4 regions of the Streptomyces sp. SCL15-4 genome follow, and region 1 is predicted to be linked to each of the others. Evidence: riboswitches for the same ligand, from Rfam matches in the RefSeq annotation. Region 1 holds a riboswitch; each other region holds the start of a gene.
What was found. Region 1 has a riboswitch for cobalamin ahead of SCK26_RS28680 (cobalamin biosynthesis protein). Riboswitches for the same ligand answer to the same signal wherever they lie in the genome.

Region 1 (7,716 bases):
TGTCGCCGACCACCAGCACCGGCAGCCGCGCGCCGCGCGCGATGCCCATGTTGACGATGTCGGTCCGCCGCAGGTTGATCTCGGCCGGGCTGCCCGCCCCCTCGCAGATCACCGCGTCATACGTGCCCCGCAGTTCGGCCAGGCAGTCCAGCACGGTGCCCAGCAGCCGCTGCTGGCGTCCGCCGTGGTAGCCGCGCGCGCTCAGCTCGCCCACCGGCTTGCCGAGCAGCACGACCTGGCTGATCTGCTCGCCGCCGGGCTTGAGCAGCACCGGGTTCATCAGCGCGGTCGGCTCGATCCGGCAGGCCTGGGCCTGCATGGCCTGGGCCCGGCCGATCTCCGCGCCCTCCCGGGTCACGAACGAGTTCAGGGACATGTTCTGCGCCTTGAACGGCGCCACCTTCACGCCCTGGCGGACCAGCCACCGGCAGATCCCGGCCGTCACGACGCTCTTGCCGGCGTCCGAGGTGGTGCCGGCCACGAGGAGGCCACCGTTCACTTCCCACGTCCTTTCACCAGTGCGCGTGCGGCGAGCGTGGTGCCGAGGGCGAGCAGGCCGACGCGGCGGGAGAGCCGTACGGCCCGGTCGATGTCGGTGACCCGGACCGCGCGTCCGGTGCCGCCGTTGAGCACGGGCCGGTGCTCGACCCGGCCGCCGTAGGAGAGCGTTCCGCCCAGGCGCACGCCGAGGGCGCCCGCGAAGGCGGCCTCCACGGGACCGGCGTTGGGGCTCGGGTGCCTGCCCGCGTCGGCCTTCCAGGTGCGCAGGGCGCCGCGCGGGTCGGGTCCGGCGACGGCGGCGAGGACGGCGGTCAGCCGGGCGCCCGGCCAGCCGGCGACGTCGTCGAGGCGGGCGGAGGCCCAGCCGTAGCGGCGGTGGCGGGGCGACTTGTGGCCCACCATGGCGTCCAGGGTGTTGACGGCCCGGAACCCGAGCAGTCCCGGCACCCCGGCCACGGCTCCCCAGACCAGGGCGCCGACCACGGCGTCGGAGGTGTTCTCGGCGACCGACTCGACGACGGCCCGGGCGATCCCGTCGGCGTCCAGCGCCTGCGGGTCGCGGCCGCAGAGATGCGGCAGCCGGGCGCGGGCGGCGTCGACGTCTCCCGCCGCCAGGGCGCGTCCGACGGTGCGGGCCTCGCGGCCGAGCGTGGTGCCGCCGATGACGGCCCAGGTGGCGGCGGCGGTCAGCGCGACGGAGGCGGTACGGCAGGGGCGTACGGCGCGGGTGGCCAGCGCGCCCAGCGCGACGGCGCCACCGGCGCACACGGCGGTGTGCAGGGCGCCCCAGCCGCGGTGGTCGTGCCACAAGGCGCCTTCCACGGCCGTGGCCGCGCGGCCGAACGCGGCGACCGGGTGCCCGCGGCGGGGATCGCCGAGGAGCAGGTCGCCGAGGACGCCGGCGGCGGCGCCGTACGCGTATGTGCGATCGGCACCCATCGGCTCAGCCGGCCGTGGGCACAGGGGCGTTCCCGGTATGGGTCATACGGCAGCCGAGCATGGCGATTCATGTCCTCACTCAGGGTGTCCACGCCCTGGTTCGACGGATTCCGGCGGCGAGAGTTCCTGGCTCCCGGGGAGTTCTTCCCCGGTGACAGTGGCGGGACCGCGCCGGATTCGCACCGGCTTCCTCTTCTGCCGCCGTACATGGCCTGGGCAGTCCACCACGTGCCCGGAAGGGCCGTCAACTTGCCTTTGACCTGGGATGCCCGACTGTGCTGAGGCCCACATCGCCGGGGCGCCGGGCGGGCCCGACGGGACCGCTCCGGCATGCGTCCGCCCCGCCGGCTCCGGCGGACGGGCCGGTCGGCGGGGCGGGTCGCGGGGATCGGGGACGGGCGGTCAGCCCTTGCCCACGATCAGGTAGATGCCGTAGGCCACGGCCGCCGCGCAGGCCGCGAAGCAGGCGTAGGCGCCGGTGACGGCGAGCGCGGCGGAGCCGCCCTGGGCCGCGGCCCGCTCGCGGCGGGACAGGCCGTTGATGCCGAGGGTGAACAGGGCCACCAGGCCCACCGTGAACACCACGCTGGTGCCCAGAACGGAGCCGAGGGCCGCCCAGTCGATCTTCATGGGGATGCTTCCTTCAGTAACCGTGCGGGCGGGGTCAGACCGTGGCGGCCGGCGGAACGGCGGCGGGGGCCGGCTCGGTGGCCGGGGCGGGGATCGTGGCGGTCAGGTTCGCCGTCGTCAGTTCTCCGCCGACCGGGACCGTCAGGCCGTCGGTGATCTGACCGGCGGGCGGCGGGGTCACCGCGGCGATGGCGGCGGTGACGACACCGGCCGGCTCGCCGGTCTCCTCGACCACGTTGGTGTGGTCGACGACCTCGCGGCGGGAGATCTTCCAGATCGCGGCGCTCGCGGCGACCAGGAAGACGGCGACGGCGGCGGTGCCCCAGTCACCGAGGTCGGTGACGGACTCGGCGCCCGCGCCGACCAGCGCGGCGGCCGGCAGGGTGAGCACCCAGGCGACGGCCATGCGGGTCGCGGTGGACCAGCGGACCACGCCGCCCTTGCGGCCGAGGCCCGCGCCCATCACCGAGCCGGAGACGACGTGGGTGGTGGACAGGGAGAAGCCGAGGTGGGAGGAGGCCAGGATGGCGGTCGCGGCGCCGGTCTGGGCGGCGAAGCCCTGGCGCGGCTCCAGGTCGGTCAGGCCCTTGCCCATGGTGCGGATGATGCGCCAGCCGCCGATGTAGGTGCCGAGCGCGATGGCCAGGCCGGCGGAGAGGATCACCCAGGTGGGAGGGTTGGAGCCGGGGGCGAGGGAGCCGCCCGCGATCAGGGCCAGGGTGATGATGCCCATCGTCTTCTGGGCGTCGTTGGTGCCGTGCGCGAGGGAGACCAGGCCGGCGGAGGCGATCTGGCCGGCGCGGTAGCCCTTGCGGCTCGCCTCGGTGCCGGCGGTGCCGCCGACGCCGTAGGAGAGCCGGGTGGCCAGGAACGAGGCGAGGCCCGCCACGACCGGCGCGGCGACGGCCGGCAGCAGCACCTTGGTGACCAGGACGCCGCCGTGGACGGCGTCGAAGCCGGCGGAGGCGACGGTGGCGCCGACCAGGCCGCCCATCAGGGCGTGCGAGGAACTGGAGGGCAGGCCCACCAGCCAGGTCAGCAGGTTCCAGAGGATCGCGCCGACCAGGGCGGCGAAGATGACCTCGGGACGGATGCCGGTCTCGTCGACGAGACCCTTGGAGATCGTGTTCGCGACCTCCACGGAGAGGAAGGCGCCCGCAAGATTGAGGGCGGCGGACATGGTCACCGCGATCTTGGGCTTCAGGGCGCCTGTGGAGATGGTGGTGGCCATCGCGTTCGCGGTGTCGTGGAAACCGTTCGTGAAATCGAACGCGAGAGCGGTTACCACCACTATCGCGAGGATCAGCGAGAAGCTTTCCATTTACCCAGGCAATCGTTCGAGGTCGTTGGCTGGACGAACGTAGGCAACCTGAGTGAACGGAAGATGAACTGGGACGGGCGTGGTGGTGTCGGTAATGCCATGCCGGAGTCGTGTTTCGCGCCGCCGGGCCGGGCGCCCCTTGGCTACCGGGTCCGCGCGAAGATCCGCAGCCGGTCCAGGGTGCCGTTGAAGAGATCCTGGTCACCCGGCAGCGTGCCCGTCGTGCGGTACTGCCAGAACGTCCAGTACCGCCAGCCGCCGGGCAGCGTCCCCGGCCGTGCCGCGCCGTGCCGGGCGATCCACAGCGGGTGGTCCTTGGAGAAGGCGCGGCTGTTGCCGGTGCACAGTTTCCACCACTGGGTCGTCGTGTAGATCACCGGGCGGCGGCCCGTCCGGCGCCGGGTCTCGTCGCTGAACGAACGGATCCAGCCGACCATGCCCTTCTTGCTCAGCCCGTAGCACCTGCGCCGCGCGTTGTACGGGTTGTACTCGATGTCGAGCGCCGGCGGCAGCGTCCAGCCGTCCGCCCGCCAGCCGCCGCCGTGTTGCACGAAGTACGCGGCCTGCTTGGCGCCGGAGGACCGGTCCGGGAGGGCGAAGTGGTACGCGCCCCGGATCAGCCCCGCCTTGCGGGCGCCGGAGTACTGCCCGGCGAAGTAGGGGTTGCGGTAGCCCGTGGACTCGGTCGCCTTGACGTAGGCGAACCGCGCGCCCTTCTTCCGGGCGGCCGGCCAGTCCACGGTCCGCTGGTGGGACGACACGTCGTGGCCCTTGGGCGGCTTGGCCGCGGCGGTCGCGGGGCCGGTGAGGGCGAGGACCGCCGCCACGGCCGCCGCCAGGACGCTCGCGCGGCGACGGGCAAGGGTGGGTACACGGGCCATGCGGCTCCCCCGGGGATGGCGGTCGACGGGCGCGCCGGGCCTCGGGAGCGGCGGCGGCCGTGGGGTGGGCAGGAGGCAGTCATTCAAGGTCCGCCGCTCACCGAAGTGGCGTCGATTTAAGGCGTTTCACCCCTAATTCCGCCCATTCGGCCCCACGGCTCCCGGCCCGGAACCACCGCCCCGCCCGCTCCCCGCACCGCCCCGGCGGCTGGCAGGATCACCGCATGGCTGAACCGCGACGGAACGTGGAAGACGGGCGACCGGACGAACGGCGGGACACGGGGCCGGCCGGGGTGGAGGGGGCCGGGCCGGGCGATGAGGCGGCCGGGGCGGGGCAGGACGTGGCGCGGCTCTGGGACGAGGTGGTCGCCACGGCGCGGCGGACCGTCCTCGACGGACTGGTGGTCGGCACCTCCGGCAACGTCTCCGCCCGCGTCGGCGACCTGGTGCTGGTCACCCCCTCCGGCGTGCCCTACGACCGGCTCACCCCGGCCGACCTCACCGGCGTCGACCTCACCGGCCGCCAGGTGCTCGGCCGCCTCGTGCCGACCAGCGAGCTGCCCATGCACCTCGCCGTCTACCGCACCACCGACGCCCGCGCGGTCGTCCACACCCACGCCGTGCACGCCACCGCGGTCTCCACGCTCGTCCCCGAGCTGCCGCTGGTCCACTACATGGCCGCCGCCCTCGGCGGTCCCGTACGGGTCGCCCCCTACGCCGCCTACGGCACCGACGAACTGGCCGGGAACATGCTCCGCGCCCTCGACGGCCGCTCCGGCTGCCTGCTCCGGAACCACGGCACGGTCACCTACGGCGCCACCCTCGATCAGGCCTACGACCGCACCGCCCAGCTGGAGTGGATGTGCCGCCTGTGGCTGACGGCGTCGTCGGTGCCGGGCCTGAGCCCGTCCCTGCTGACCGAGGCACAACTCGCGGAGGCCGGGGAACTCTTGAAGGGATACGGCCAACGGAGGTGATCCCCTTGCCGAGCGGCAACCCGTCCCGCGCCCCGCGGACCGCACCCGCCCCGCCGGTACCCTACGTCCCGCCCGGTCGGCCCCGGCCGCTCCACCCGGCCCTGCCGGACCGTCTCACCGCACGCGCGCGGGCCCAGCCGGCACCGTCCGCGCCCGCGCGGACCGCGCCGGCCCTGCTCGGCCGCGTCCTGCCGGCCGCGCTGGCCCACCTCCGCCGGGCCTGGCCGCCTCCGCTCACCGCACTCCGCCGCGCCCTGCCGGACCGCTCCGCCCCGCTGCTCCCGCGTTCCTCACCCCGCCCCGCGCCTCCGCTGGCCGCCGTCCGCCGTCCCCCTGACACTGGAGCCGTGCGTACCGTCACCGCGACCGCCAGTGCGGTCACCGCCGCCCTGGCCGCCGGCACGGCCTCCGTGGTCGCCGGCCGGCTCGCCAGCGACGCCGCGCTGAAGGTGTCCGCGGGCCGTCCGCTGCCCACCGAGCCCCGGCTCACCGTGCACGGCACGGCCGCCGGCCGGATCACGCTCACCCGTGACCTGGCCGCCCTGCGCCCCGGTGTCTACGGCCTCGCCGGCGACGGCTCGCACGCGGTCGTCGGCGCCGTCCTGGAGGACACCCCGCACGCCGCCGACACCGTCGTACGGCGCCTGGAACGCGTCACCCACGGCACCTTCGCGCCCGGCGACGCCGCCTGGCTCACCCCCAACCTGTACGTCGGCACCCCCCGCGCCGCCCTCGGCCTGGACCACGCCGACGTCGACGTGCCCGGCGAACTCGGCACCCTGCCCGCCTGGTTCGTGCCCGGCGCCCGGGACACCTGGGTGATCGCCGTGCACGGCCTCGGCACCACCCGGGAGCACGCCCTGAACGTCATGGGCTTCCTGCACGCCCGCCGGCTGCCCGTCCTCGCCCTCGCCTACCGCGGCGACCCCGGCGCCCCCCGCCCGCCGGACCGGCTGAACCACCTCGGCGAGACGGAGTGGCGGGACGTCGAGGCGGCGATCCGCCACGCCGTCCACCACGGCGCCCGCCGCGTCGTCCTCCTCGGCTGGTCCACCGGCGCCACCATGGCCCTGCGCGCCGCCGAGCACTCCGCGGTCCGCGACCGCATCGCCGGGCTCGTCCTCGACTCCCCGGTGCTCGACTGGCAGGCCACGCTGCGCGCGCTGGCCCGGGCCCGCCACATCCCGCAGGCGCTGCTGCCACTGGCGGTGCGGGCCGCGCAGGGCCGGGCCGGACTGCGCGCCGACGGGCTCGCCCGGACCGCCGGCCCGGACCGGCTCCGGGTCCCCGCCCTGCTCGTGCACGGCCCCGACGACCGGGTCGCGCCCTGGGAGTACTCCCGCCGCCTCGCCCGGCGCCTGCCCGGCCTCGTCACCCTGCACACCGTCCCCGGCGCCCCGCACGCGGCGATGTGGAACGCGGACCCCGAGGAGTACGAGGAACGGCTGCGCCGGTTCCTCACCCCGCTGCTGTGACACCCCGGCGCCCGGGCCCGCCGGTGCCGGTGGCGGACATTCCGGTTACGGCCGCGGCGCCGGTCCGGCCACCGCCGTACGACTGGCTCGATCCCGCCCCTCCGGCCCGTCCCGGGCCCCGTGCGTTGGCCAGCCCCGTAGCCCGCCGTGACATTCCGTTTGGGTTTTCGGACCGTCAACCGGAAGACTGCACCCGTGACGTCCCGTATCCCGCGCGACTCCAGGCTCCGACTCGTCCGACCTCGGCCCCTGGCCGCCGCCCCCAGAGCTGTGAACCAGCGGCGCCCACGCCGCGCCGCGCCCCGGCCGCCCGAGGGCACGCCGGCCCCGGCCGAACTGGCCGGAATGGCCCGTGCCGGTCTGGCCGGCGCGGTCCGCGTCGCCCGCTGGGCCGACGCGGCCCTCGGCCCCGGCCGTGCCGGGGCCACCGCCGACGGCAAGGCCACCCTCTCCGACGCCACCGCCGAACGCGCCGCCGCCGACCTCGGCCTGAGCACCGCTCAGATCCGCGCCGACTGGGACACCGCCCGCCTCGCCGGACTCGTCGAGGTGCACGGCGACCGCGCCCGCCCCGGCTGGCGGCTGCGCGCCTGGGACCGCGACGACAGCGCCGTGCTGCGCGGCTGGGTCGCCCTCTTCGACGCCTGGTCGCTCGCCTCGCCCGAGCCCGAGGGGTACGAGCCCGCCGCCGTCGCCGAGGTCGTCTCGGCCATGCCGCAGGTGCTCTCCTTCCTCCAGCTGTCCGCCGGCCCGGTCCCGGTCGAGCAGCTGCTCGACCTGCTCCAGCAGCGGGTCACCGAGCTGCGCACCGAACGCTGCGAGGTCGCCTACGAACCCGGCACCGGACGGCCCGCCGGCTCCCCGGCCCCGGCCACACCCCCCGACGCCCCGCTCGCCCCGCTGCTCGACTGGGCGCTGCGGGCCCTCGCCTCGGTCGGCGCCCTCACCTACGGCGGCGGCCAGGCCACCCTCACCCCGCTGGGCAGCTGGGC
Region 2 (7,716 bases), 1.7 Mb from region 1:
TGGCCGAGCGTGCCCGCGCCCGCACCGTCGCCGTCCGCGCTCCGCACGCGGTGTCCGTGAGCGACCCCGGGCCCGTGACCGACCTGATCCTGAGCGCCGCCCGCTCCGTTCGCCCCGGACACTGACCGCGGCCGGCGGAGTCCACGACGCGCAGGACGTCCGGCACGCCCGACGTCCTGCGCCACGACGTCCTCCGTCGGCCAGGAGGCCCGCCGTGTGCCCGAGGACGACGCCTGGCGCCGTGCGGCGAGGCCGACGGCCGGAGAGGACCTCTCCGACCGCGTTCTCCGGGCGGAGCGCCCGAGGTCCCCACGCCGTGCGCGGGCTTCATCAGACAGGCCCCTGACCGGCGGCCCCGGACGAGTCCGACGACCCGACGACCTCCGACCGGCCTGCTCCGGCACCGGCGAGCCGCGACAGAGGTCCGCCGGCCGAACCCGGCACACCACCCGCACATCACCTGATGCAGAAGGCAGATCCCATGCCCCCATTCCTCGCAAGGACGCGCACCGGTCTCCTGGCCTCCGCCGTGGCGGCAGCCCTCGCCGTGACGGCCGCCGGCCCCGCGACCACGGCGACCGCCGGCACCCGGCCGGACGTGCGCGTCGTGGCCCACCTGGACATCACCACCGGACAGCGACCGGAGAACATCACCCTGGAACCCGGTGGCAGCGCCGTCGTCACCTTCGCCTACAGCCGCCGGATCGCCCGTATCAGCCCCGACGGCACGGTCCGCGTCCTGGCCACCCTGCCCGAACCGCCGGCCGGCTCCACCACCCCCGCCCTCACCTCACCCTTCCTCGGCGGTATCGTCCGCGCCCACGACGGAACGCTGTACTTCCTGTACGCCACCGGAAGCAGCGATCTGACCGGCCTGTGGCGCCTGCGCCCCGGCGGCACCCCGCAGCGCATCGCCGCACTCCCGGCCGACGGCCTGCCCAACGGCCTGGCCCTCGACCGCCACGAACACCGGCTGTACGTCGCCGACTCGGTCCTCGGCACCGTCTGGCGGGTGCCCGTCACCGGAGGCACGCCCACCCGCTGGGCCGCCGCACCCGAACTGGCCGCCGCGGGATTCCTCGGAGCCAACGGCATCAAGGTCCACCACGGCGCGGTCTGGGTGTCCAACCTGGACCGGGGCACCGTGCTCCGCTTCCCGGTCACCCGGCAGGGGACGGCCGGCCGCGTCGAGACCCGGGCGACCGGCCTGGCCGGCATCGACGACTTCGCGTTCACCGGCCACGGCGACACCCTCCTCGCCGCGATCAACGCGGACAACGAGATCGCCCTGGTCCGGCCCGGCGGCCGGCACCGGGTGGTGCTCACCGGCGCCGACGGACTGGAGAACCCGACTTCGCTCGCCGTACGGGGCACCACCGCCTACATCGCCAGCGGCGCCTACTTCACCGACGACGACCCCAACCTCCTGGCCGCCCCCGTCGCCCCGCGCCGATAGGCCGGCCGACGCCACCCCGCCCCCACGAGAGGAAACTCCGATGACACAGCCCCACACCACCCCGGCGGCACCGGCGGCGTTCGATCCCGACGCCTTCCACGTGGTGCCGGCCAGGACGTTCGAGGACCTGCGCGTCGGCGAGGTCTTCCGGGCGCCCAGCCGCACCCTGACGGACGCCCACGCCGCCGCCTTCCAGACCGTCTCCGCGGACAACCACCCGGTGCACTACGACGCCGAATGGGCACGCAGACACGGCCACTCGGCGCCGGTGGTGCACGGCCTGCAGGTCCTCGCCTTCACCGCCCCCGGCGCCACCCTGTTCCCGCACTTCATCGGCGAGGTGTTCGTCAGCTTCCTCGAACTCTCCTGCGCCTTCCTGGCCGAAGTGCACTCCGGGGACACCCTCTACCCGGCCCTCACCATCACCGCCCTGGAGCCCCGGGGCGACGACGGAGTGGTGACCACGTCCGCCACCGTCCACAACCAGCGCGGCGAACTCGTGCTGTCCGGTCAGCACAAGTACCTGCTGCGGCGCCGGTGACCCCGGGAAGAGACATGACGCGCCGCATCCTCCTTCCCGGCGTGCTCCTCGGCTGCGCCGTACTGGCCGGCTGCACGGACCGGAGCACGGACGGCACCGCGCAGGACGGCCCGAGCGGGCCCGGCCCCTCGGCACCGGCGAGGACCGCCGGCCCGGCACCTTCCGGCAACGGCCCGTCCGGCGCCCGTGACGCCGCACCGACACCGTCGCCCGGCGACGGCACCGCGTCACCAGGGTCCGCCGCACCGGCGACGACAGGCCGCTGCCACACCGCCGACCTGAGGGCGTCCATCGGGGCCGACCATCCCGGCGCCGGGCAGGCGGACTTCGCCATCGTCCTGACCAACGTCTCCCGCGGCACCTGCACGGTGTCCGGCTTCCCCGGCGTGGCGTTCGTCGACGGCGCGGGCGAGGCGGTCACCCCGGACCCCGAGCGGGCCACCGGCGAGAAGAGGCGGACCGTGACGCCGGCCCCCGGAGCCGGCGCCTGGTCGGCGATGACGTACGCCCGTCCGGCGAGCACCGGCGTCACCACCGTGACACCGGCGACCGTCCTCGTCACGCCGCCCGACGAGACGGCCCCGATCCCGGTCCGCTGGACGGGCGGCGAGGTCTCCGACACGGGCAAGGCGTCCGTGCCCCGGGTGAGCCCTCTGCGACCGGGCGAGGGCGCCTGACCCGGGGACACACAGCGGCACGAGACGGCGGACCCGGGGGCCGAAAGAGCCGCCGGGGACCGTTTGTTAGGCTGCCCTTGCCTCCCGTGGGGGAAGTCCGGTGAGAGTCCGGCGCTGACCCGCAACGGTGTGCACGGCACCGGATCCACCGGTCGCCGTGCGAGCCCGATCGCCTGCGGGGGCGTACCGACCCGTTGACTGCTCGCCGTGGACTGCGAGAGGGGATCGCCCGGCCGGGTACGGCCGCGCGGGCTGCTCCTGCTCGACGTCCAGCCGGCGGCCCGTGTGAAGGACGGCCCACCCGTGCGCCGAAGTACGGCTCCCAGCCGCATACCCGTGCCGCCGCTCAGCCTGTCCCTGGCGCTGGTGCTGCTGTTGTCCCTCGTGGGCGGTGTCAAGCTCGGTGCGGCCGACGTCGGCTGGGCGGAGGCGGCGCGCTTCCTGTGGGCCGGGCTCACCGGCGGTGGCGTGCGCGCGAGCGACGCGGCCGCTTACACCATCGTCTGGGAGATCCGGCTGCCGCGGGTGCTGCTCGGCGCCGTGGCCGGAGCGGGCCTCGCGACCGTCGGCGTGGCCGTGCAGGCACTGGTGCGCAACGCGCTGGCCGACCCCTTCGTCCTCGGCGTCTCCTCGGGCGCGGCGGTGGGCGCCAACGCCGTGATCCTCCTCGGCGCGTTCGCCGGACTCGGGGTGTGGGCGCTGTCCGCCTCGGCCTTCGTCTCCGCACTCGCGGCCATGGCGCTCGTATACGCGGTGGCCCGCTCACCGCGGGGCCTGACGCCGCTGCGGCTGATCCTCACCGGTACGGCGCTGGCGTACGGCTTCGAGGCCGTCACCACGGTCATGGTGTTCGGCGCGGCCCGGGGCGAGGCCGCCAGGTCGGCGATGATGTGGCTGCTGGGCAGCCTGGGCGGTGCCACCTGGGCGCAGGTGCCGCTCGCCGCGATCACCGTGGCGGCCGGCTGGGCCTGGCTGCGCCGGCGGGCCGAGTCGCTCAACGCGCTCGCCATGGGCGACGAGACCGCGGCCGCGCTCGGCGCCGTACCGGCCCGGCTGCGCCGGGAGCTGTTCCTCGTCACCGCGGCCGTGACCGGGACGGTGGTGGCGGTCAGCGGGGCCATCGGATTCGTCGGGCTCATGGTGCCGCACGTGGCACGGATGCTGGTCGGCGCCGACCACCGGCGGGTGCTGGCCGTCGCGCCGCTCGCGGGGGCCGTGCTGCTGGTGTGGGCCGACGTACTGTCCCGGCTGCTGTTCGCCCCGGCCGAGCTGCCGGTCGGAGTGATCACCGCGGTCGTCGGCGTTCCCGCGTTCCTGCTGCTGATGCGGCGGGGCGGCTACGCGTTCGGAGGCCGCTGAGCATGCGACTCGACATCGACGACGTCACGATCGAGGCCGCCGGAACCCGCCTGGTCGAGCACATCGACCTCACCGTGGGCAGCGGGGCGTTCGTCGGGCTCGTCGGCCCCAACGGCAGCGGCAAGTCGACCCTGCTGCGCTCTCTGTACCGGGCGCTGCGGCCGTCCGGGGGAGCGGTACGGCTGGACGGCGACGACCTGTACGCCATGGACCCACGGGCCGCCGCCCGGGCGCTGGCCGCGCTGCCGCAGGAGTACTCGGCCGAGTTCGACTTCACCGTCACCGAGGTGGTCGCCATGGGCCGGCTGCCGCACCGGGGCCGCACGGCCGCCTCGGACCGGGAGATCCTCACCCGGGCCATGGAACGCACCGGCGTCGCCCATCTCGCCGACCGCGGCTTCCCCGGCTTGTCCGGCGGCGAGAAACAACGCGTCCTCATCGCGCGCGCCCTCGCCCAGCAACCCCGGATCCTGATCCTCGACGAACCCACCAACCACCTGGACATCGCGCACCAGTTGGAAGTCCTGTCCCTGGTCCGCGACAGCGGCCTGACCGTGCTGGCCGCCCTGCACGACCTCAACCTGGCGGCGGCTCATTGCGACGTCCTGTACGTCCTCGACGGCGGCCGGATCGTCGCCTCCGGACCGCCTCACGACGTCCTCCGGCCGGCTCTGCTGGCCGAGGTGTTCGGTGTCCGGGCCCACGCCGTCCGGCACCCCGGGACGGACGCCGTCCAGCTCCTGTTCGACCTGCTACCGCCCGCCACCTGAAGGACGCCATGCGCAAGCGACTCCTCGCCACCGCTCTCTGCCTCGCCGCGACCGCCACCGGATGCGGCGCCACGGTGGAGCCGTCACGGGACGCGGAACACCCGCCGTCGGTGACCCTCACCAACTGCGGCCGCCGGGTGACGTACGACAAGGTCCCCGAGCGGGTCGTCACCAACGACGTCGGCATCACGGAGCTGATGTTCGCCCTGGGCCTGGAAGACCGCATGGCCGGCTTCGCCATGCCCGACGACAAGGGAGACCTGCGCGGTGTGCCCTGGAAGGACGGCTACGACAAGGTCACGTGGCTGTCCAAGGACCAGCTCACCAAGGAGAACGTCCTCGACGCCCGCGCCGACCTCGTCTTCGCCGGCTGGAACTACGGCTTCCGCGAGGACGGCGGCTTCACGCCCGATGCCCTGGAGAAGCTCGGCATTCCCTCGTACATCCTCACCGAGTCCTGCCGCAACGGCCGTTCGAAGACCTCCCGCGGCATCATGCCGCCGGTGGACGCCCTGTACACCGACCTCGCCAACCTCGGCGAACTCTTCGGCGTCGAGAAGCGCGCGGCCGGGCTGATCGCCGACTTCAAGAAGCAGATCGCGGACGTGCGGGACAAGGCGCCGAAGGGCTCCGACCGTCCTTCGGTCTTCCTCTACGACAGCGGCCGGGACACGCCCTTCACCTCCGGCCGCTACGCCGCTCCGGAACAGATCATCACCGAGGCCGGCGGCGTGAACGTCATGCACGACCTCGCGGACTCCTGGACCACGGTCGGCTGGGAGACCGTCGTGCGGCGGAACCCGGACGTCATCGTCATCTGCGACTACGGCGACGTCAGCGCGGAGCAGAAGAAGAAGTTCCTGCTCTCCTACGCCCCGCTGCGGAACGTCTCCGCCGTCAGGCACCGGAGGATCATCTCCCTGGACTACGCCGACCTGGTCGAAAGCCCCCGCAACCCGTCGGCGATCACCCGGCTCGGCGCCTACCTGCGAACCGTGCGGACCGGCCGGTGACGCGGCGGAGTCAGCCGTCCGCGACCGCGCCACGCCGGCCGACACGAGCCCCGGCCTCTTCGGCCGCCGAAGAGCCGCTGAAGAAGGCATCGGCCCTGTCGGCCGTACCCGCACCGGGTGTCACCGGAGCTGCCGCGCCCACGCGGTGCCGGGCGGCTCGGGCAGCCGGTCGCGGGCCGGGTCGTACTCCAGCCAGCGGCCGTGCCCCGCTCGCGCGGCGCAGGCGGCGGTGCGGCGGCGCAGACCCGAATGCCCGTCACCGGCGCGCCACAGCAGCGACCGGGTGTACAGCGGTGCGGGCTCGGCCGGCGGGGCACAGCGCACCCCGGCGAGGTCCGGCAGGCACACGTCGGCGGGCAGCAGCGAGAAACGCAGCGGCTCCTGGGCCACCTCGCCGGAGCGGCCTTCGACGCCCCGGACCGCGACGGCGACGGGCGCGTCAGCCCCCAGGAGTACCCGGCCTCGATCCGCGCCCACGTCACAGGCGGCACATCCCTCATGGGCGACGCCCTGTACTGACCGGCCCCCGAGCCGGCCGACCGCCGAGGACGCCGTGACGGCCGTCGCCGGGTTCCGCGGGAGGGGGCGACGGCCGGACGGGACCGGTGGTCAGGACGCCGTGCAGGTCCCGAGCGTCGGAGCGGTCGAGCTGCCGTTCTTCATGACCGTGAAGCCGAAGCTGGTCGAGGCGCCCGCCGCGAGGTTGCCGTTGTAGGTGGAGCGCACCGTCGCGACGTCGCCGTTCCAGGTCGGGCTGCCGTTCCACAGCGCGGACACCTTCTGCCCGGAGGGGAAGGTGAGGGTCACGGTCCAGCCCGTGATCGGCGCGGCACCGGCCGTCACGGTGACCTCGCCGTTGTAGCCGTCGTTCCAGTCGGAGGTGCGGGCGTAGGCGATGGTGCACGCCGCCGCCGGGTCACCGCCGTTGCCACCGCCGCCGTCACCGCCCCCGGTACCGCCGAGCGTGGTCAGGACGGCGGCGTACGCGGGCTTCTGCGCGTAGTTGGAGTCGAACAGCAGCGGGGTGCCGCTGCTGCGCCAGGAGTACTTGTCGGTGATGCCCCACACGGTCAGGCCGGTGCAGCGCGTGACGGCCAGGCAGGCCTTGACGACATTGGCGTAGTTGTTGGCCTGTGCGGTGCCGGAGCCCTCGATGTCCAGCTCGGTGATCTGCACGTCCACGCCGAGGTCGGCGAAGCGCTGCAGGTTGGCCTGGTAGTCGGACGGGACCGGGGAGGCGCTGTTGAAGTGGGACTGGAAGCCCACGCAGTCGATCGGCACACCGCGGGCCTTGAAGTCCTTGACCATGTCGTAGACCGCGTTGCTCTTCGCGTTGACGCCGTCGGTGTTGTAGTCGTTGTAGCAGAGCTTGGCGTCGGGATCGACGGACCGGGCGGTGCGGAAGGCCTCCTCGATGAAGCCGTTGCCGAGCTTGTCCTGGAAGGGCGAGCTGCGCCGGGCGCCGCTGGAGCCGTCCTGGAACGCCTCGTTGACCACGTCCCAGGCGTAGATCTTGCCCTTGTAGTGCTGCATGACCTGGGTGATGTGGTTGTTCATCGCCGTGCGGAGGTCGCCGGCGCCCAGACCGGAGACCCAGGAGGGCAGCTGGGAATGCCACACCAGCGTGTGCCCGCGGACCTTCATGCCCTTGCCCTGCGCGTGGCTGACGATCTGGTCGGCGGCGCCGAAGGTGAAGGTGTTCCGGGTGGACTCGGTGGCGTCCCACTTCATCTCGTTCTCCGGCGTCACCGCGTTGAACTCGCGGTCCAGCGTGCCGGAGTAGGCGGACTCGCCGAGATGGTTCGCCGCGACCGCGGTACCGAAGTAGCGGCCCTTCGCGGCCGCCGCGGAACCGAGGGTGCCGTCGGCGGCGGTGGCGCTGTGCGCCAGGGCCGTCAGT
Region 3 (7,716 bases), 2.2 Mb from region 1:
GTCACATGGGTGAGCGTGCGTTCACGGCCCTGAACCAGGGGTGGCGCGGCGCCGCGTTTCGGCCCGGAACCGCAAAGGGATGGTTGTGACTCGGCAAAACCTTTTTTACTCTGCGGCCACCGGACCGGACAACGAAAAACCGGGTGCCTCTCCGAGGAAGGGCACCCGGCCGGTCTGGTGCGGAACACGCCGCGCGGCCAACGGCTTTGGCGGGCAGAGGGTCGCAGCGGCACCACGCCCACGCAACCAGTGACCCCGGAGGATACCGTGAGCCACCCCAACCGGCTACGCGATGCCATCCACGCGGACGGGACCACGCCGCTCATCGGCGTGTTCGACATGTTCTCCGCGTCCGTGGCGGCCCGGCACTACGACGGCATGTTCGTCTCGGGCTTCGGCTTCGCCGCGTCCCACTACGGCCTGCCGGACATCGGCTTCATCGCCTGGCCCGACATCATCGCCTTCGTCCAGCGCCTGCGCATGGCGTTCCCCGCGCAGCACCTGCTGGTCGACATCGACGACGGCTACGTGGACCCGGAGACCGCGTGCCACGTCGTACAGAACCTGGAGGCCGTCGGCGCCTCCGGCGTCATCCTGGAGGACCAGAAGCGGCCCCGGCGCTGCGGCCACGTCGACGGCAAGCAGGTGCTGCCGCTGGAGGAGTACCTGGAGAAGCTGGACATGGTCCTGCGGTCCCGCCGGGACCTGGTGGTGGTGGCCCGCACCGACGCCACCGAGGAGGACGAGATCCTGCGCCGCGCCAAGGCGCTCGCCGCGACCGACGCCGACGTGGTGCTGGTCGACGGGGTGCGCAGCGTGGACTGGATCCACAAGGTGCGGCGGGTCATCGGGGACAAGCCGCTGCTGTTCAACCAGATCGCCGGCGGCAAGTCGCCGCGGCTGTCCCTGAGCGAACTGACCGAGCTGGGCGTCGACGTCGCCATCTACAGCACGCCGTGCCTGTTCGCGGCGCAGACCGCCATCGACCGGGCGCTGACCGACCTGAAGGAGGCCGACGGCCGCCTGCCCCGGACGGGCCCGGACAGCGTGGGGGTCGCCGAGTGCCTGGCCCTGCTGGAGAAGAACATCAGCCGCCACCACGTCCACGTCCCGGCATGACCTGACCCGCCCCAGGGGACCGCGCACCCACCACGCGCGGTCCCCACCACCCCGGCACCCGCCACGGTCCGGGCCCCGCCACCGCCTTGGTCCACGACCGCCTTGGCCCGCCACCGACCGGGACCCACGACCGGCTCGGGGCCCGCCCCCGTCCCATGCCACCCGCTTCCAAGGCAGGAGCGCATGTCTCAGACGTCCACCGGAACGGTCCGCGGCCTGGCGCGCCGTGTCGACTGGTACATCGTCGCGCTGTTCGGCGCGATCGGGATCGCCGCGCTCGTCCCGGCCGAGGACACGGCGGCCGAGGCCGTCTCGTGGCTGACCAAGCTGGCGATCGGCCTGCTGTTCTTCCTCTACGGCGCCCGGCTCTCCCCGCAGGCCGCGCTGGACGGCGTACGCCACTGGCGGCTGCACCTGCCGGTGCTGGCCCTGACGTTCGCGGCCTTCCCGCTGCTCGGGCTGGCGGCGCGGCTGCTGCCGGACGCGGCGCTCGGCGCCGAGCTGACCGCCGGCGTGCTGTTCCTGGCCGTGCTGCCGTCCACGGTCCAGTCCTCCATCGCCCTCACCTCCCTGGCCCGCGGCAACGTGGCCGCCGCACTGTGCTCCGCGTCGTTCTCCACGGTGCTGGGCGTGCTGCTCACCCCCGTACTGGCCGTCGCGCTGATCGGCGGCGGCAAGGGCGGCGGCGTTCCGGTCGGGTACGGCCAACTGGGCGACATAGCCGTCCAGTTGCTGCTGCCGTTCCTCGCCGGGCAGGCGGTGCGGCGCTGGATCTCCGGCTGGCTCGGCCGGCACCGCAAGGTGATCGGGCGCTGCGACCGGGGCTCGATCCTGCTCGTCGTCTACGCGGCGTTCAGCCAGGGCATGACCACCGGCATCTGGCAGCGGGTGTCCCCCGGCCGCCTCCTCCTGCTCGGCGCACTCGTGGCGGTGCTGCTCGCGCTCGCCCTGCTGCTCGCCGACCGCTCGGCGCGGGCGCTGCGGCTGCTCCGCGAGGACCGGGTGACGGCGGTCTTCTGCGGGGCGACCAAGAGCCTGGCGAGCGGGCTGCCGATGGCCTCCGTGCTGTTCCCGGCGGACGAGGTCGCCATGACCGTCCTGCCGCTGATGCTCTACCACACCCTCCAGCTGGTGGTCTGCGCCGCGCTCGCCCGCCGGCTCAGTCGGACGGCGCCGCCCGCACCGACCAGCGCTCTTCGACCCGCGCCAGCCGCCAGTACCCCAGCGCCGCCGCCCACACCGCCACGAACAGGCCGACGATGAGATAGCCGACGTTGCCCAGGTCCAGGCCGGCCACCCAGCCGGTGACCGGATCGCTGAGGTGGAACTTCTCGTGCAGGACGCCGACCAGTTCGATGGTGCCGATGAAGAAGGCCACGGCGATGGACAGGCCGGTGATGGCGAGGTTGTAGAAGACCTTGCGGACGGGGTTGGCGAACGCCCACTGGTAGGCGAAGTTCATGAACGTGCCGTCCAGGGTGTCGAACAGGCTCATCCCGGCGGCGAACAGCAGCGGCAGGCACAGGATGGCGTACCAGGGCAGGCCGGCCGCCGCGCCCGAGCCGGCCATCACCATCAGGGTGACCTCGGTGGCCGTGTCGAAGCCGAGCCCGAAGAGGAAGCCCAGCGGGTACATCTGCCCCGGCCGGGACACGGACCTGGTCAGCCGGCCCAGCAGCCGGTTCATGAACCCGCGCGAGTCCAGGTGCCGTTCCAGCTCCGTCTCGTCGTACGCTCCCGCCCGCATCGCCCGGAAGACCTTGAGGATGCCCGCCAGGGCCATCAGGTTCAGCGCGGCGATGAGATAGAGGAACGACCCGGAGATCGTCGTACCGAGCACCCCGAGCACCTGGTGGGTGGCGGAACCCTCGTTCATCACCTTCCCGGCCAGCGAGGTGCCGCCCGCGATCAGCAGCGCCAGCAGCACGACCACGCTGGAGTGCCCGAGCGCGAACCAGAACCCCACCGACACCGGCCGCTTGCCGTCGGCCATCAGCTTGCGGGTGGTGTTGTCGATCGCCGCGATGTGGTCGGCGTCGAAGGCGTGCCGCATCCCGAGGGTGTAGGCGGTGATCCCGAGCCCCACACCGAACACCTCGGTCCCGACCTTGTAGTGCCGGGGCGCGACCAGCAGATAGAGAATCCCGAACGCGACGACATGCAGGGCGAGGATCACCACCAGCAGCCCCGCCGTCTTGACGGTGTCCTCGCGTCGCCAGCGGAAAGAAGCAGCATCGGCCATCGGGTTCACGCTCCAGCACCTCGTGGATCACTTCGTGAGTTGCCGTGGCCGGTCTCCTGGCTTACGGGTCGTACGTCCGCCGTTCCTGCCTTCCCGGTCCTGCGACCAGTGGCCCGGCGGTGTGCCGGACGGAACGGGAACTCCCCGATCACAGTGGCGAGGGCCGCGTCGACCTTGCATCGACTTCCCGAGCACCACGGCCCGCCCACCGTAGAGGGGCTCGCGCTTTCCTGCATAGCTGCGCAGTCGGGCAGGTATTCAAGATCACATCGGCGCCTGCCAGGATGGGCCCATGCATCTCGTGCCTGCCGACCGTGCCGATCGTCGGACCATCGACGGTCACCGGGTGTGCGAGGCGATCGCCGCCATCGGCGACGCGGGGCGTCTGCGCACCTGGGCCGACCGTTTCTCGCTGCTGGCCGACGCCAACCGGCTCGCCCTGCTGCTCGCGCTGCACCGGACCGGGCCGCTGGCCGTCTCCGACCTCGCGATCGCCACGGGCATGAACGACCCGGCCGTCTCCCAGGCCCTGCGGCTGCTGCGCGCGGCGGGGGTCGTGGCGGGGGAGAAAGAGGGGCGCGTGGTGCGCTATCGGGTGGTGGACGAGGACGTACGGGGCCTGTTGGAGCACTGCGCCGCCTGAGCGCCCCCGAAAAGGTTCCCTTCCGGGCAATGTGGACAGATACAGATTCCCTACTGTCGTCCGTCCCTTGGGAGCCCGTATGGCAGACCGGCCGCCGGACCTCTCGTCCAGGAACCCCGACTGGTGGCGCCAGGCCGTCATCTACCAGGTCTATCCGCGCAGCTTCGCCGACGCCGACGGCGACGGCCTCGGTGACCTCCGGGGCCTGACCGAGCGGTTGACCCACCTCGCCGCGCTCGGCGTCGACGCCCTGTGGCTGAGCCCCTTCTACCCCTCCGAACTCGCCGACGGCGGCTACGACGTCATCGACCCGCGCGGTGTCGACGAGCGCCTGGGCACCTCGGACGACTTCGGCGCCCTGGTCGCCGAGGCGCACCGGCTGGGCCTGAAAGTCGTCGTGGACCTCGTGCCCAACCACACCTCCCATCTGCACCCCTGGTTCCAGGAGGCGCTGCGCGCCGGGCCCGGCTCGGCGGCCCGGGAGCGGTACGTCTTCCGGGCGGGACGCGGCGCGCGCGGTGAACTGCCGCCCACCGACTGGCAGTCGGTGTTCGGCGGCAGCGCCTGGCGGCGGGTGCCCGACGGCGAGTGGTACCTGCATCTGTTCGCTCCCGAGCAGCCCGACCTGAACTGGGACAACGAGGAGGTCCGCGCCGACTTCCGCACCACGCTGCGGTTCTGGTCCGACCGGGGCGTGGACGGTTTCCGCGTGGACGTCGCGCACGGCCTGGCCAAGGACCTCAACGAACCGCTGCGGGACCTCGGCGCCCTCGGCACGACCGGCGAGGCCGCCTTGCGGCACCTGCCGCCGGGCAGCCATCCGTACTGGGACCGGGACGAGGTGCACGAGATCTACCGCGACTGGCGCAAGATCTTCGACGCCTACCGGCCGCCGCGCATGGCCGTCGCCGAGGCCTGGGTGCCGGGCGAGCGGCGCGCGCTGTACGCCCGTCCCGACGAACTCGGCCAGGCGTTCAACTTCGAGTACCTGGAGGCCGGCTGGGACGCGGAGGAGCTGCGCGGGGTCATCGCCGACGCGCTGGTCACGGCCCGCGCCGCCGGGGCGCCCGCGACCTGGGTGCTGTCCAACCACGACGTCGTACGGCACGCCTCCCGGCTGGTGCTGCCGCCCGGCACCGACCCGGACGCCTGGCTGCTCACCCACGGCACGGCGCCCGCGGTCGACCCGGCGGCCGGGCTGCGGCGGGCGCGGGCGGCGACGCTGCTGATGCTGGCGCTGCCCGGCTCGGCGTATCTGTACCAGGGCGAGGAACTCGGCCTGCCCGAGGTCGCCGACCTGCCCGCGGAGGTGCTCCAGGACCCGATCTGGGAGCAGACCGGCCATACCCGCAAGGGCCGCGACGGCTGCCGGGTGCCGCTGCCGTGGACGACGACCGGGCCCTCGTACGGCTTCGGGCCCGGCGCCGGCTGGCTGCCGCAGCCGCCGTCCTTCGCGGCGTACGCGGTGGAGGCGCAGGCCGGTGTGGAGGGCTCCACGCTGGAGCTGTACCGCACGGCCCTGCGGCTGCGCCGCAAGCTGCTGGACGGCGAGACGCTGACCTGGACCCCGGACGCGCCCGCCGGGGTGCTGGACTTCAGCCGCAGCGCGACCTGGCGCAGTGTCACCAACCTGGGCACCGAGCCGGTGCCGCTGCCGGGCGGCGAGGTCCGTCTGAGCAGTGCACCGCTGCCGGGCGGCGGGGGGCTGCCACCGGACACCACCGTGTGGCTGGCCTAACCGGCCGGTGGGGCCGGGCTCGTTCCGGCCCCGGCTCCGGCTCCCGTGGTGCCGCCGCCCGCGATGCCGTCGATGTCCACCGGGGTGGAGGTGGCCGACGGCGGCGGGGTGAGGACCACCTCCGGCCGGCCGGCGGCCGGGGGCGGCGGGGTCAGGTCGGAGTCGGGCAGTTTCGGCGGGGTGGTCTGCTGGAACAGGGTCTGGTCGAAGTCGACCAGACCCGTCTTCTCCATCACGCTGATGTGGTCCAGCACGGTGTCGTTGGCCTGGTCGGCGAGGGCCCGGACCAGCGAGTTCTTCGTGGTGGAGCGGATCTTCGCGACCGTGTTGAAGATGGAGCCGTGGGTCATCCGCAGGATGTTGGCGAAGTCGGTGTCGAACTGCCTGCCGCTCTCGCCGTTCAACTGGCGGACGAAGCCCTGCTGTTGAGGGCTGGCCTCGTCGGGCAGCGTGATGTTCAGCATCGGGGCGATCTTCCGGCAGGTGGTGTCGAGCGCCGCGTGCCCGTCGACCAGGTGCCGGCTCGCCGTGACCACCGCCTTGGAGCCGCCCTTGCGCAGCCCGATCCGCCCGACCGGGTACTCCCACAGCCCGGCCGCCCGGACCTTCACCACGAAGTCCCGGTCCTGCTCGGTCAGCGGCCCCCACTGCGTGCTCGCGATGACCCGGTCCTGCGCACTGGAGACCTTGCTCAGGCCGAGCATGCCCGGATAGGCGAGCGCGGCGAGGGTCAGGGCCATCGCACCGCCCACGAACAGCGTTCCCGTCGCGTTCCGCGAAAAGCGCACCGTGCCTCCTGCCGAGGGTCTTTCCGTCCACGTCCGGACGCACGGGGGTGCGCGGGTCCGGTACGCACAAGCAGTACGGACGCGCGGCCCGTCGCTCTCAGCGGTGACGGGTAAAGATTGCTCCGGGCGCCGTTGGCCGAAGATTGACCACCGCGCGGCCGAAGGTTGACCTCCGCCCGGGAGAAACCGGACCAGGGGCGCGCCTAGATTCACCGCATGCCCGCACCGCCCTCCCCCCGCACCCCCGCCGCGCTGCCCGTCCTGCCCTACCGCAAGCCCACCGAGGGCCGCGACTACTGGGTGCTGGACGACGTCCTGCCCGACGTCGACGCCGTACGGCAGCGGTGCCTGGCCAAGGACGACTGGGTCCGCGGCCACCCGTACACCTCCGAGACCTGGCCGGGACTGCGCGCGGTGCCGGGCCTCGAACCGGATGAACTGGCCCGGGTGGAACGGCTGGTGAAGCGGGCGACCGGGGCGAAGGAGCTGTGGGTGCGGCGGGCGCCCGGCGGCGGCACCCTCGATCACAACTGCGTCCAGGTGGTCGGCGAGGGCGAGGGCGAGCCCCGCCCGCACACCGACTCCCGCGCGCTGTGCCGGTACGCGGCCGTGCTCTATCTCGGCCCCGACGCCCCCGAGGAGTGCGGAACCGCCTTCTACCGCCAGTCACTGCCCGGCGGCCGGCTCGGCGGCAACATCGTCCGGGCCCCGCACACCAACCTCGTCGAGGCGCTCGGCACCCGCTACGTCCCGGCGGACCACTTCGAGGAGGACGTCCGCGTCCCCCACCGCTACAACCGCCTGCTGCTCTACCACGCCAACCTGGTCCACAGCGCGATCGCCTACACGGGCCGCACCCTGCCGGACAAACGCATGACCGTGGTCTTCTTCTGGATGGCCTGAGCGACGCGTCCCTCCGCGCGTCCGAAAGCCGCCCCTGCCCACCGGAACCCGTATGCCTGTTGTCAGTGGCATGACCTACGCTTCGCACACGCCACGCGCGGCCCACGGCTCACGCACGGAGGGCCCGCAGACAGTCGTGTCCGCGCGGGCACCCTTGTCTTTCATTCGTCTCGGGGGGTTCGAATCAGCGTGCGCAAGCGCTCTCTCACGGCCGCCACCGCCCTGGCCGTCCTGATCGGTTCGGCGGCCCTGGCCGCCGCCCCGGCGTTCGCCGACTCCAGCG
Region 4 (7,716 bases), 3.3 Mb from region 1:
CGCGCGGAGCGGTGACGCCGCCGGAGGCGGGCCAGTGGACGTACGCCACGCTGGCGCTCGGCTCGGCGCTCGCGCTGTTCATGTACCCGCACTCGATCACCGCGACCCTGTCGTCCAGGAGCCGTGAGGTGATTCGCCGCAACACCACGATCCTGCCGCTGTACTCCCTGATGCTGGGACTGCTGGCGCTGCTGGGCTTCATGGCGATCGCGGCCGGAGTGAAGGTCTCCAACGGCCAGCTGGCCATCCCGCAGCTGTTCGAGGACATGTTCCCGGACTGGTTCACGGGCATCGCGTTCGCGGCGATCGGCATCGGGGCGCTGGTCCCGGCGGCGATCATGTCCATCGCGGCGGCCAACCTCTTCACCCGCAACATCTACAAGGACTTCATCAAGCCGAACGCGACGGCCGCGGAGGAGACCAAGGTCTCCAAGCTGGTCTCCCTGCTGGTGAAGGTCGGCGCCCTGGCCTTCGTGCTCACGATGGACAAGACCGTCGCCATCAACTTCCAGCTGCTGGGCGGCATCTGGATCCTCCAGACGTTCCCGGCGCTGGTCGGCGGCCTGTTCACCCGCTGGTTCCACCGCTGGGCGCTGCTGGCCGGCTGGGCGGTCGGCATGGTCTACGGCACGGTCGCGGCGTACGGGGTGGCCTCGCCGACGCAGAAGCACTTCGGCGGCTCCGCGAAGGAGATCCCCGGCATCGGTGAGATCGGCTACATCGGTCTGACGGCGTTCGTGCTGAACGTCCTGGTCACCGTGGTCCTGACGTTCGTCCTGAAGGCCGTGAAGGCCCCGGACGGCATCGACGAGACCAGGCCGGAGGACTACACGGCGGACTCCGGCGACCCGGGAGTCCAGGTGGAGCTGCCGCCCGCCACGGCCGGCGCCGGCCACTGAGGCACCGGGTCCACCCCGCGCGACGGGCCGCCGGAAGCACACTCACCGGCGGCCCGTCGCCGTACCCGCCCGGCGGATCCGGCGCCGTGTCCCGCTCCGGCCGGCACGCCGTCGCGCCGCCCGCGCCGGCCCCGGCGGGCGCCCGCAACCGCTCCCGCCGCCGCCCCGGCATCACGCTCCCCGGCCGCGCGTTGACGCACCGGAGCGGGGGCGACACAACATCTGGGGGTGATGAGGCAGCCCGGCACTAGATGTATGCTCGTGCTCGCTGTCGTCGCAGGGGAATCCGGTGCGAATCCGGAACTGTCCCGCAACGGTGTACTTGCGTGTCCGCGCGCCTGTTCAGTCCGAGGACCTGCCGGCAGCCCACCCGGCCGTCCGGTCCGGGTGCGTTCCGACGTCCGGGCCTCGTGGAATGGGCCGGCGGACGCGACGCCGTGCGCGCTCGTGGTCACCGCTGCCCTCCGCCAGGCTCCGTGCCGAGCGAGGGAGACCCCCACGTGACCATCGCGCCAGCAGACCCGGCTCCGGTCAGCGGACCGGAGACCGACGGTCCCGGTGCCGCGCTGCTGCGGACCTTGTCCGAGCTGACGGCCGACCTGCCCGACGCCGACCCCGGGCGGGTCGCCGCCGCCGCGCTGCGCGGCCGGTCCGCGCGGGCCGACGAGGCGGAACTGCGCGAGCTGGCCACGGAGGCCGCCGCCGGCCTGATCGCCGAGGACCCCGCCTACTCCAGGCTGGCCGCCCGGCTCCTCACCCTCGCGATCCGGGCCGAGGCCGCCTCCCAGGACGTGACCTCCTTCACCGGGTCGATCGCGGTCGGCCACCGCGAGGGCCTGGTCGCCGACCGCACCGCCGCGTTCGTCCGCATCCACGCCGAGCGGCTGGACGCGCTGGTGGAATCGGCCGTGGCGGAGGGCGCCGACGACCGCTTCGGCTACTTCGGCCTGCGCACCCTGCACAGCCGTTATCTGCTGCGTCACCCGATCACCCGCAAGGTCATCGAGACGCCCCAGCACTTCATGCTGCGCGTGGCCAGCGGCCTGGCCGAGGACGACACGGTCCGCTCCGTGGACGAGGTCGCCTCGCTCTACGGCCTGATGAGCCGCCTGGACTACCTGCCCTCCTCCCCCACCCTGTTCAACTCCGGCACCCGTCACCCCCAGATGTCGTCCTGCTATCTGCTGGACTCGCCCCTGGACGAGCTGGACTCCATCTACGACCGCTACCACCAGGTGGCCCGGCTGTCGAAGCACGCCGGCGGCATCGGGCTGTCGTACTCCCGGGTCCGCTCGCGGGGTTCGCTGATCCGGGGGACGAACGGGCACTCCAACGGGATCGTGCCGTTCCTGAAGACCCTGGACGCCTCGGTCGCCGCGGTGAACCAGGGCGGCCGGCGCAAGGGCGCCGCCGCCGTCTACCTGGAGACCTGGCACTCCGACATCGAGGAATTCCTCGAACTGCGCGACAACACCGGCGAGGACGCCCGCCGCACCCACAACCTCAACCTGGCCCACTGGATCCCCGACGAATTCATGCGCCGGGTCAACGCCGACGCCCAGTGGTCCCTGTTCTCCCCCGCCGACGTCCCCGAACTCGTCGACCTGTGGGGCACCGACTTCGACACCGCCTACCGCAAGGCCGAAGCCGCCGGCCTCGCCAAGAAGACCCTCCCCGCCCGCGAGCTGTACGGGCGGATGATGCGCACCCTGGCCCAGACCGGCAACGGCTGGATGACCTTCAAGGACGCCGCCAACCGCACCGCCAACCAGACCGCCGAGCCCGGCAGCGTCATCCACTCCTCCAACCTCTGCACCGAGATCCTCGAAGTCACCAACGACGGCGAGACGGCCGTCTGCAACCTCGGCTCCGTCAACCTCGGCGCCTTCGTCCGCGACGGCGGCATCGACTGGGACCGCCTGGACGCCACCGTCCGCACCGCCGTGACCTTCCTCGACCGCGTCGTGGACATCAACTTCTACCCCACCGAGCAGGCAGGGCGCTCGAACGCGAAGTGGCGGCCGGTCGGCCTCGGCGCGATGGGTCTCCAGGACGTCTTCTTCAAGCTGCGGCTGCCCTTCGACTCCGCCGAGGCCAAGGCGCTGTCCACGCGGATCGCCGAGCGGATCATGCTCGCCGCGTACGAGACGTCCGCCGACCTCGCCGAACGCAACGGCCCGCTGCCCGCCTGGCAGAAGACCCGCACGGCCCAGGGCGTCCTCCACCCCGACCACTACGACACCGAGTTCACCTGGCCCGAGCGCTGGGACGCCCTTCGTGAGCGCATCGCGAGGACGGGCATGCGGAACTCGCTGCTGCTGGCGATCGCGCCGACGGCCACCATCGCCTCGATCGCCGGTGTGTACGAGTGCATCGAGCCGCAGGTGTCCAACCTGTTCAAGCGCGAGACGCTGTCCGGCGAGTTCCTCCAGGTCAACTCCTACCTGGTGCGGGATCTGAAGGACCTCGGCGTCTGGGACGCCCGCACCCGCGAGGCCCTGCGCGAGGCCAACGGCTCCGTCCAGGACTTCCAGTGGATCCCCGACGAGATCCGCGCCCTGTACCGCACCGCCTGGGAGATCCCGCAGCGCGGCCTGATCGACATGGCCGCCGCCCGCACTCCCTACCTCGACCAGGCCCAGTCGCTGAACCTGTTCCTGGAGACGCCGACCATCGGCAAGCTCAGCTCGATGTACGCCTACGCCTGGAAGTCGGGCCTGAAGACCACGTACTACCTGCGTTCGCGCCCCGCGACACGCATCGCCCGCGCCGCCCAGGCGCAGCCCACCCTCCCCGCACAGGCCGCCGCGGACCCCGAAGCGGTCGCCTGTTCCCTGGAAAACCCCGAGTCCTGCGAGGCCTGCCAGTAATGACCCGCAACACCCGCCTGCTCGACCCCGGCTTCGAGCTGACTCTCCGCCCCATGCGCTACCCCGACTTCTACGAGCGCTACCGGGACGCCATCAAGAACACCTGGACCGTCGAGGAGGTCGACCTCCACTCCGACGTCGCGGACCTCGCCAAGCTCACCCCCGAGGAACACCACCTCATCGGCCGCCTCGTCGCCTTCTTCGCCACCGGCGACTCCATCGTCGCCAACAACCTCGTCCTCACCCTCTACAAACACATCAACTCCCCCGAAGCACGCCTCTATCTGAGCCGTCAGCTGTTCGAGGAGGCCGTCCACGTCCAGTTCTACCTGACCCTCCTGGACACCTACCTCCCCGATCCCGACGACCGCGCCGCCGCCTTCGCCGCCGTGGAGAACATCCCCTCCATCCGCGAGAAGGCCGAGTTCTGCTTCAAGTGGATCGACGAGGTGGAAAAGATCGACCGGCTGGAAAGCAAGGCCGACCGGCGCCGCTTCCTGCTCAACCTCATCTGCTTCGCCGCCTGCATCGAAGGACTCTTCTTCTACGGCGCCTTCGCCTACGTCTACTGGTTCCGCAGCCGCGGCCTCCTGCACGGCCTCGCCACCGGCACCAACTGGGTCTTCCGCGACGAGACCATGCACATGAGCTTCGCCTTCGACGTCGTCGACACCGTCCGCAAGGAAGAACCCGACCTCTTCGACGACCAGCTCCGGCAACAGGTCACCGACATGCTCGAGGAAGCCGTCACCGCCGAACTCCAGTTCGCCCGCGACCTGTGCGGCGACGGCCTGCCCGGCATGAACACCGACTCCATGCGCCAGTACCTCGAGTGCGTCGCCGACCAGCGCCTCACCCGCCTCGGCTTCGCCCCCGTCTACGGCTCCGAGAACCCCTTCTCCTTCATGGAACTCCAAGGCGTCCAGGAACTCACCAACTTCTTCGAACGCCGTCCCTCCGCCTACCAGGTCGCCGTCGAGGGCACCGTCGACCTCGACGAGGACTTCTGATCCCTCTCCGCTCCGCGGTCCCTGCCGCCCTCCCTGACCTGCCGGTCGACGCGCCTGTCGCGCAGGAACCCGAGCAGGGACGGGAGGGCCAGCAGGACCAGGATCCCGAGGGTCAGTCCGAGTCCGATCACGCCTTCGATCTGGTTTCCGTTCATGGACACCACTGTCGTACCGGTCGCCCCTGACCGGCAGTGGCAGGACGGCCGTAGACCCTCGAATTCCTGCCACCGCCGGTGCAGACTGGCGGCATGCTGAAGAACGTGGTCGCCGTGCTGCTGAACGGGGTGCATCCCTTCGAACTGGGTCTCGTGTGCGAGGTGTTCGGCATCGACCGCAGCGATGACGGGCTGCCGGTGTACGACTTCGCCGTCGCGTCGGCGGAGGGCCCCGGCCTGGACACCCCTTGCGGGTTCGCGGTGTCCACGCCGTACGGCCTGGAACGGCTGGAGGAGGCCGACCTGATCGCCGTACCCGCCGGCGAGGGCTTCGCGGCACGCGCCTACCCGGAGGAGCTGCTCGCGGCGCTGCGCCGGGCGGTCGACCGGGGCACCCGGGTGCTCAGCGTCTGCTCCGGGGTGTTCGTGCTGGCCGCGGCGGGTCTGCTGGACGGCCGGCGGTGCGCGGTGCACTGGCACCACGCCGAACAGCTCGCCCGGCGCTATCCCGGGATCAGGGTCGAGCCGGACGTGCTGTACGTGGACGAGGACCCGGTGATCACCTCCGCCGGCACCGCCGCCGGGATCGACGCCTGTCTGCACCTGGTGCGCAAGGAACAGGGCCCGGAGGTGGCCAACAAGCTGGCCCGCCGGATGGTGGTGCCGCCGCACCGGGACGGCGGGCAGGCCCAGTTCATCGAGCGGCCCCTGCCGAAGGCCCCGGTCGACACGGTCGGGGAGGTGCTGGCCTGGATGGAGGCCCACCTCGACCAGGAGGTCACGGTGGAACAGCTCGCCGCCCGCGCCCACATGGCGCCGCGCACCTTCGCCCGGCGCTTCCGGCAGGAGACGGGGACCACGCCCTACCGCTGGATTCTGCGCCAACGCGTCCTGCTCGCCCAGGAGTTGCTGGAGGGCACGGACGAGACGATGGACGCGATCGCCTGGCGCACCGGGTTCGGTACGGCCGCCGCGCTGCGCCATCAGTTCGTCCGGGCGCTGGGTGTCACGCCGAACGCCTACCGGCGCGCGTTCCGGGGCCCCGAGGCCGCCTGAGCGCGCGCCGGCACCGGGCGGCCTACCAGGGCCTCGCGCGCAGCAGCAGGTTGTGCGGGCGGAGCGTGATGCCCACGCGCGTGGTGTCGTCCGACCCGGCGGCCGGCTCGAAGCGGTACTTCGCCGAGACGGCCGCGGTGATCAGGCTCAGCTGGGCCATGGAGAAGTGGTCGCTGGGACACTTGCGGTTGCCCACGCTGAACGGGCTCATGGCGTACTTGGGCACGTCCGCGGCCCGCTCGGGCAGCCAGCGGTCGGGGTCGAAGTCGAGGTGGCGGGCGTAGGAGCGGCCGTCGCGCTGGATCGCGTACGGGCTGTAGACGATGTCGGCACCGGCCGGAATGCGATAGCCGCCGAGTGCGGTGTCGGTCACCGCGCGCCGCGTCAGAATCCACACGGCGGGCCGCAGCCGCATGGCCTCGACGACGACATTGTTGGTGTGCGTGAGGGAGCGGACATGCTCGAATCCGACCGGTCGGCCACCGGTCACGGATTCGACCTCGGTCCGTACCTTCTCCGCGTGTTCCGGGTGTTCGGCGAGGACCTGGAGCAGCCACATGATCGTGGAGGCCACTGTTTCGCTGCCGGGCGTGAGTATCGCGACGACCTGGTCGTGGATCTCCTGTTCCCCGATGGGGTCGCCATTGTCGTCCTTCGCCTCCAGCAATGCCGTCAGCAAATCGTCCGGCCTTTGCCCGGACGCCCGGCGCTCGGCGACGATCTCGTCCACCAGCAGATGCAGATCGGCCAGCGCCCGGTTGAATGCGCGGTTGGCCGGGAACGGCAGCCGGTACAGCGGCCCGAGCGGGATCACCATCCTGCGGTACATGCCGCGGAAGACGGTAGCGAGGTCGGCGCTGAGCCGTTCCGCGCGCTCGTCCATGTGGTCGCCGCGCAGCAGGCAGCGGGCGGCGATGCGGACGGCGACGCGGAAGGACTCGGAGGTGCAGTCGATGGTCCGGCCGGGCTGCCAGCGCTCGGTCAGGGCGTGCGCCTCCTCCTCCATGACCGCGCCGTAGGCCGGTATCGCGTCGAGCCGGAACGCGGGCTGGACGGTGCGCCGCTGCCGGCGGTGCCGGGGCCCGTTCGCGGTGGCCACGCCCTCCTTGCCGAGCAGTCCCTCCAGGGATTCCCACAGCGGGCCGGCGATGTGGAAGTCGGGGCTGAGGGCCAGGGCTCCGGTGAGCGCCGGCGTGGTGACGGCGTACACCGTCTTGGGACCGAGTTTCAGGCGTACGACGTCGCCGTGCTCGCGCAGCGCGGACATGAAGGCGAGCGGGTCGCGGACCAGTCTCAGGCCGTGCCCGAGGACGGGCAGGGCTCCGCCGGCCAGGGGTGGTTCGGCGAGCGGGGGCGTGCCGGAAGTGGCGGGGGTCCGGGGCTTCACCGGCTCGACGGTCATTTCTCACCTGCCGCTTCGTTCGTGACGTACGGGGGCGTGGCGCGGTCGTCCCAGCTGTCGACCATGTACCTGCCGGACTCGTGGTGGAACCAGTAGACGGAACTGAACCAGTTGCGCATATTGCCGACGCAGCTGCGGACGGCGCTGCCCAGTTTCCGGCCGCGTGCCGTACCGTCGTCGATCTGCCGGGCCAGTACGAGGGCGTTCCGCTCGGCTTCGAGGAATTCGCCGACGCATTCCTCGACGCGCCGTCTGATGTCGTCCACCGCTTCTTCGAGGGTCAGCCCGGCATGGGTGACGAGGCTGATGCCGAGATTGTGCACC

Region 2: another riboswitch for cobalamin. It lies ahead of SCK26_RS36260 (iron ABC transporter permease); the one in region 1 lies ahead of SCK26_RS28680 (cobalamin biosynthesis protein).
Region 3: another riboswitch for cobalamin. It lies ahead of SCK26_RS18145 (HoxN/HupN/NixA family nickel/cobalt transporter); the one in region 1 lies ahead of SCK26_RS28680 (cobalamin biosynthesis protein).
Region 4: another riboswitch for cobalamin. It lies ahead of SCK26_RS13035 (ribonucleoside-diphosphate reductase subunit alpha); the one in region 1 lies ahead of SCK26_RS28680 (cobalamin biosynthesis protein).

The regions. Positions count from the first base shown of each region.
Region 1 is NZ_JAOBTQ010000001.1:6,396,291-6,404,006, forward strand. It holds gene SCK26_RS28675 (cobyric acid synthase) at 1-499, opposite strand, end outside; gene SCK26_RS28680 (cobalamin biosynthesis protein) at 496-1,440, opposite strand; cobalamin riboswitch at 1,538-1,681, opposite strand; gene SCK26_RS28685 (hypothetical protein) at 1,843-2,070, opposite strand; gene SCK26_RS28690 (inorganic phosphate transporter) at 2,105-3,391, opposite strand; gene SCK26_RS28695 (lysozyme) at 3,535-4,272, opposite strand; gene SCK26_RS28700 (class II aldolase/adducin family protein) at 4,497-5,249, shown strand; gene SCK26_RS28705 (alpha/beta hydrolase) at 5,597-6,724, shown strand; gene SCK26_RS28710 (hypothetical protein) at 7,070-7,716, shown strand, end outside.
Region 2 is NZ_JAOBTQ010000001.1:8,046,910-8,054,625, forward strand. It holds gene SCK26_RS36240 (alpha/beta hydrolase) at 1-125, shown strand, start outside; gene SCK26_RS36245 (hypothetical protein) at 482-1,456, shown strand; gene SCK26_RS36250 (MaoC family dehydratase) at 1,497-1,997, shown strand; gene SCK26_RS36255 (DUF4232 domain-containing protein) at 2,012-2,674, shown strand; cobalamin riboswitch at 2,735-2,870, shown strand; gene SCK26_RS36260 (iron ABC transporter permease) at 2,978-4,033, shown strand; gene SCK26_RS36265 (ABC transporter ATP-binding protein) at 4,036-4,803, shown strand; gene SCK26_RS36270 (ABC transporter substrate-binding protein) at 4,812-5,816, shown strand; gene SCK26_RS36275 (hypothetical protein) at 5,937-6,293, opposite strand; gene SCK26_RS36280 (endo-1,4-beta-xylanase) at 6,426-7,716, opposite strand, start outside.
Region 3 is NZ_JAOBTQ010000001.1:4,148,342-4,156,057, forward strand. It holds gene SCK26_RS18135 (isocitrate lyase/PEP mutase family protein) at 268-1,119, shown strand; gene SCK26_RS18140 (bile acid:sodium symporter family protein) at 1,303-2,382, shown strand; gene SCK26_RS18145 (HoxN/HupN/NixA family nickel/cobalt transporter) at 2,279-3,361, opposite strand; cobalamin riboswitch at 3,390-3,575, opposite strand; gene SCK26_RS18150 (ArsR/SmtB family transcription factor) at 3,654-4,004, shown strand; gene SCK26_RS18155 (glycoside hydrolase family 13 protein) at 4,084-5,742, shown strand; gene SCK26_RS18160 (DUF4142 domain-containing protein) at 5,739-6,482, opposite strand; gene SCK26_RS18165 (DUF6445 family protein) at 6,747-7,433, shown strand; gene SCK26_RS18170 (Ig-like domain repeat protein) at 7,623-7,716, shown strand, end outside.
Region 4 is NZ_JAOBTQ010000001.1:3,053,355-3,061,070, forward strand. It holds gene mctP (monocarboxylate uptake permease MctP) at 1-899, shown strand, start outside; cobalamin riboswitch at 1,142-1,277, shown strand; gene SCK26_RS13035 (ribonucleoside-diphosphate reductase subunit alpha) at 1,400-3,769, shown strand; gene SCK26_RS13040 (ribonucleotide-diphosphate reductase subunit beta) at 3,769-4,779, shown strand; gene SCK26_RS13045 (hypothetical protein) at 4,731-4,934, opposite strand; gene SCK26_RS13050 (GlxA family transcriptional regulator) at 5,028-5,990, shown strand; gene SCK26_RS13055 (cytochrome P450) at 6,013-7,392, opposite strand; gene cyc1 (epi-isozizaene synthase) at 7,389-7,716, opposite strand, start outside.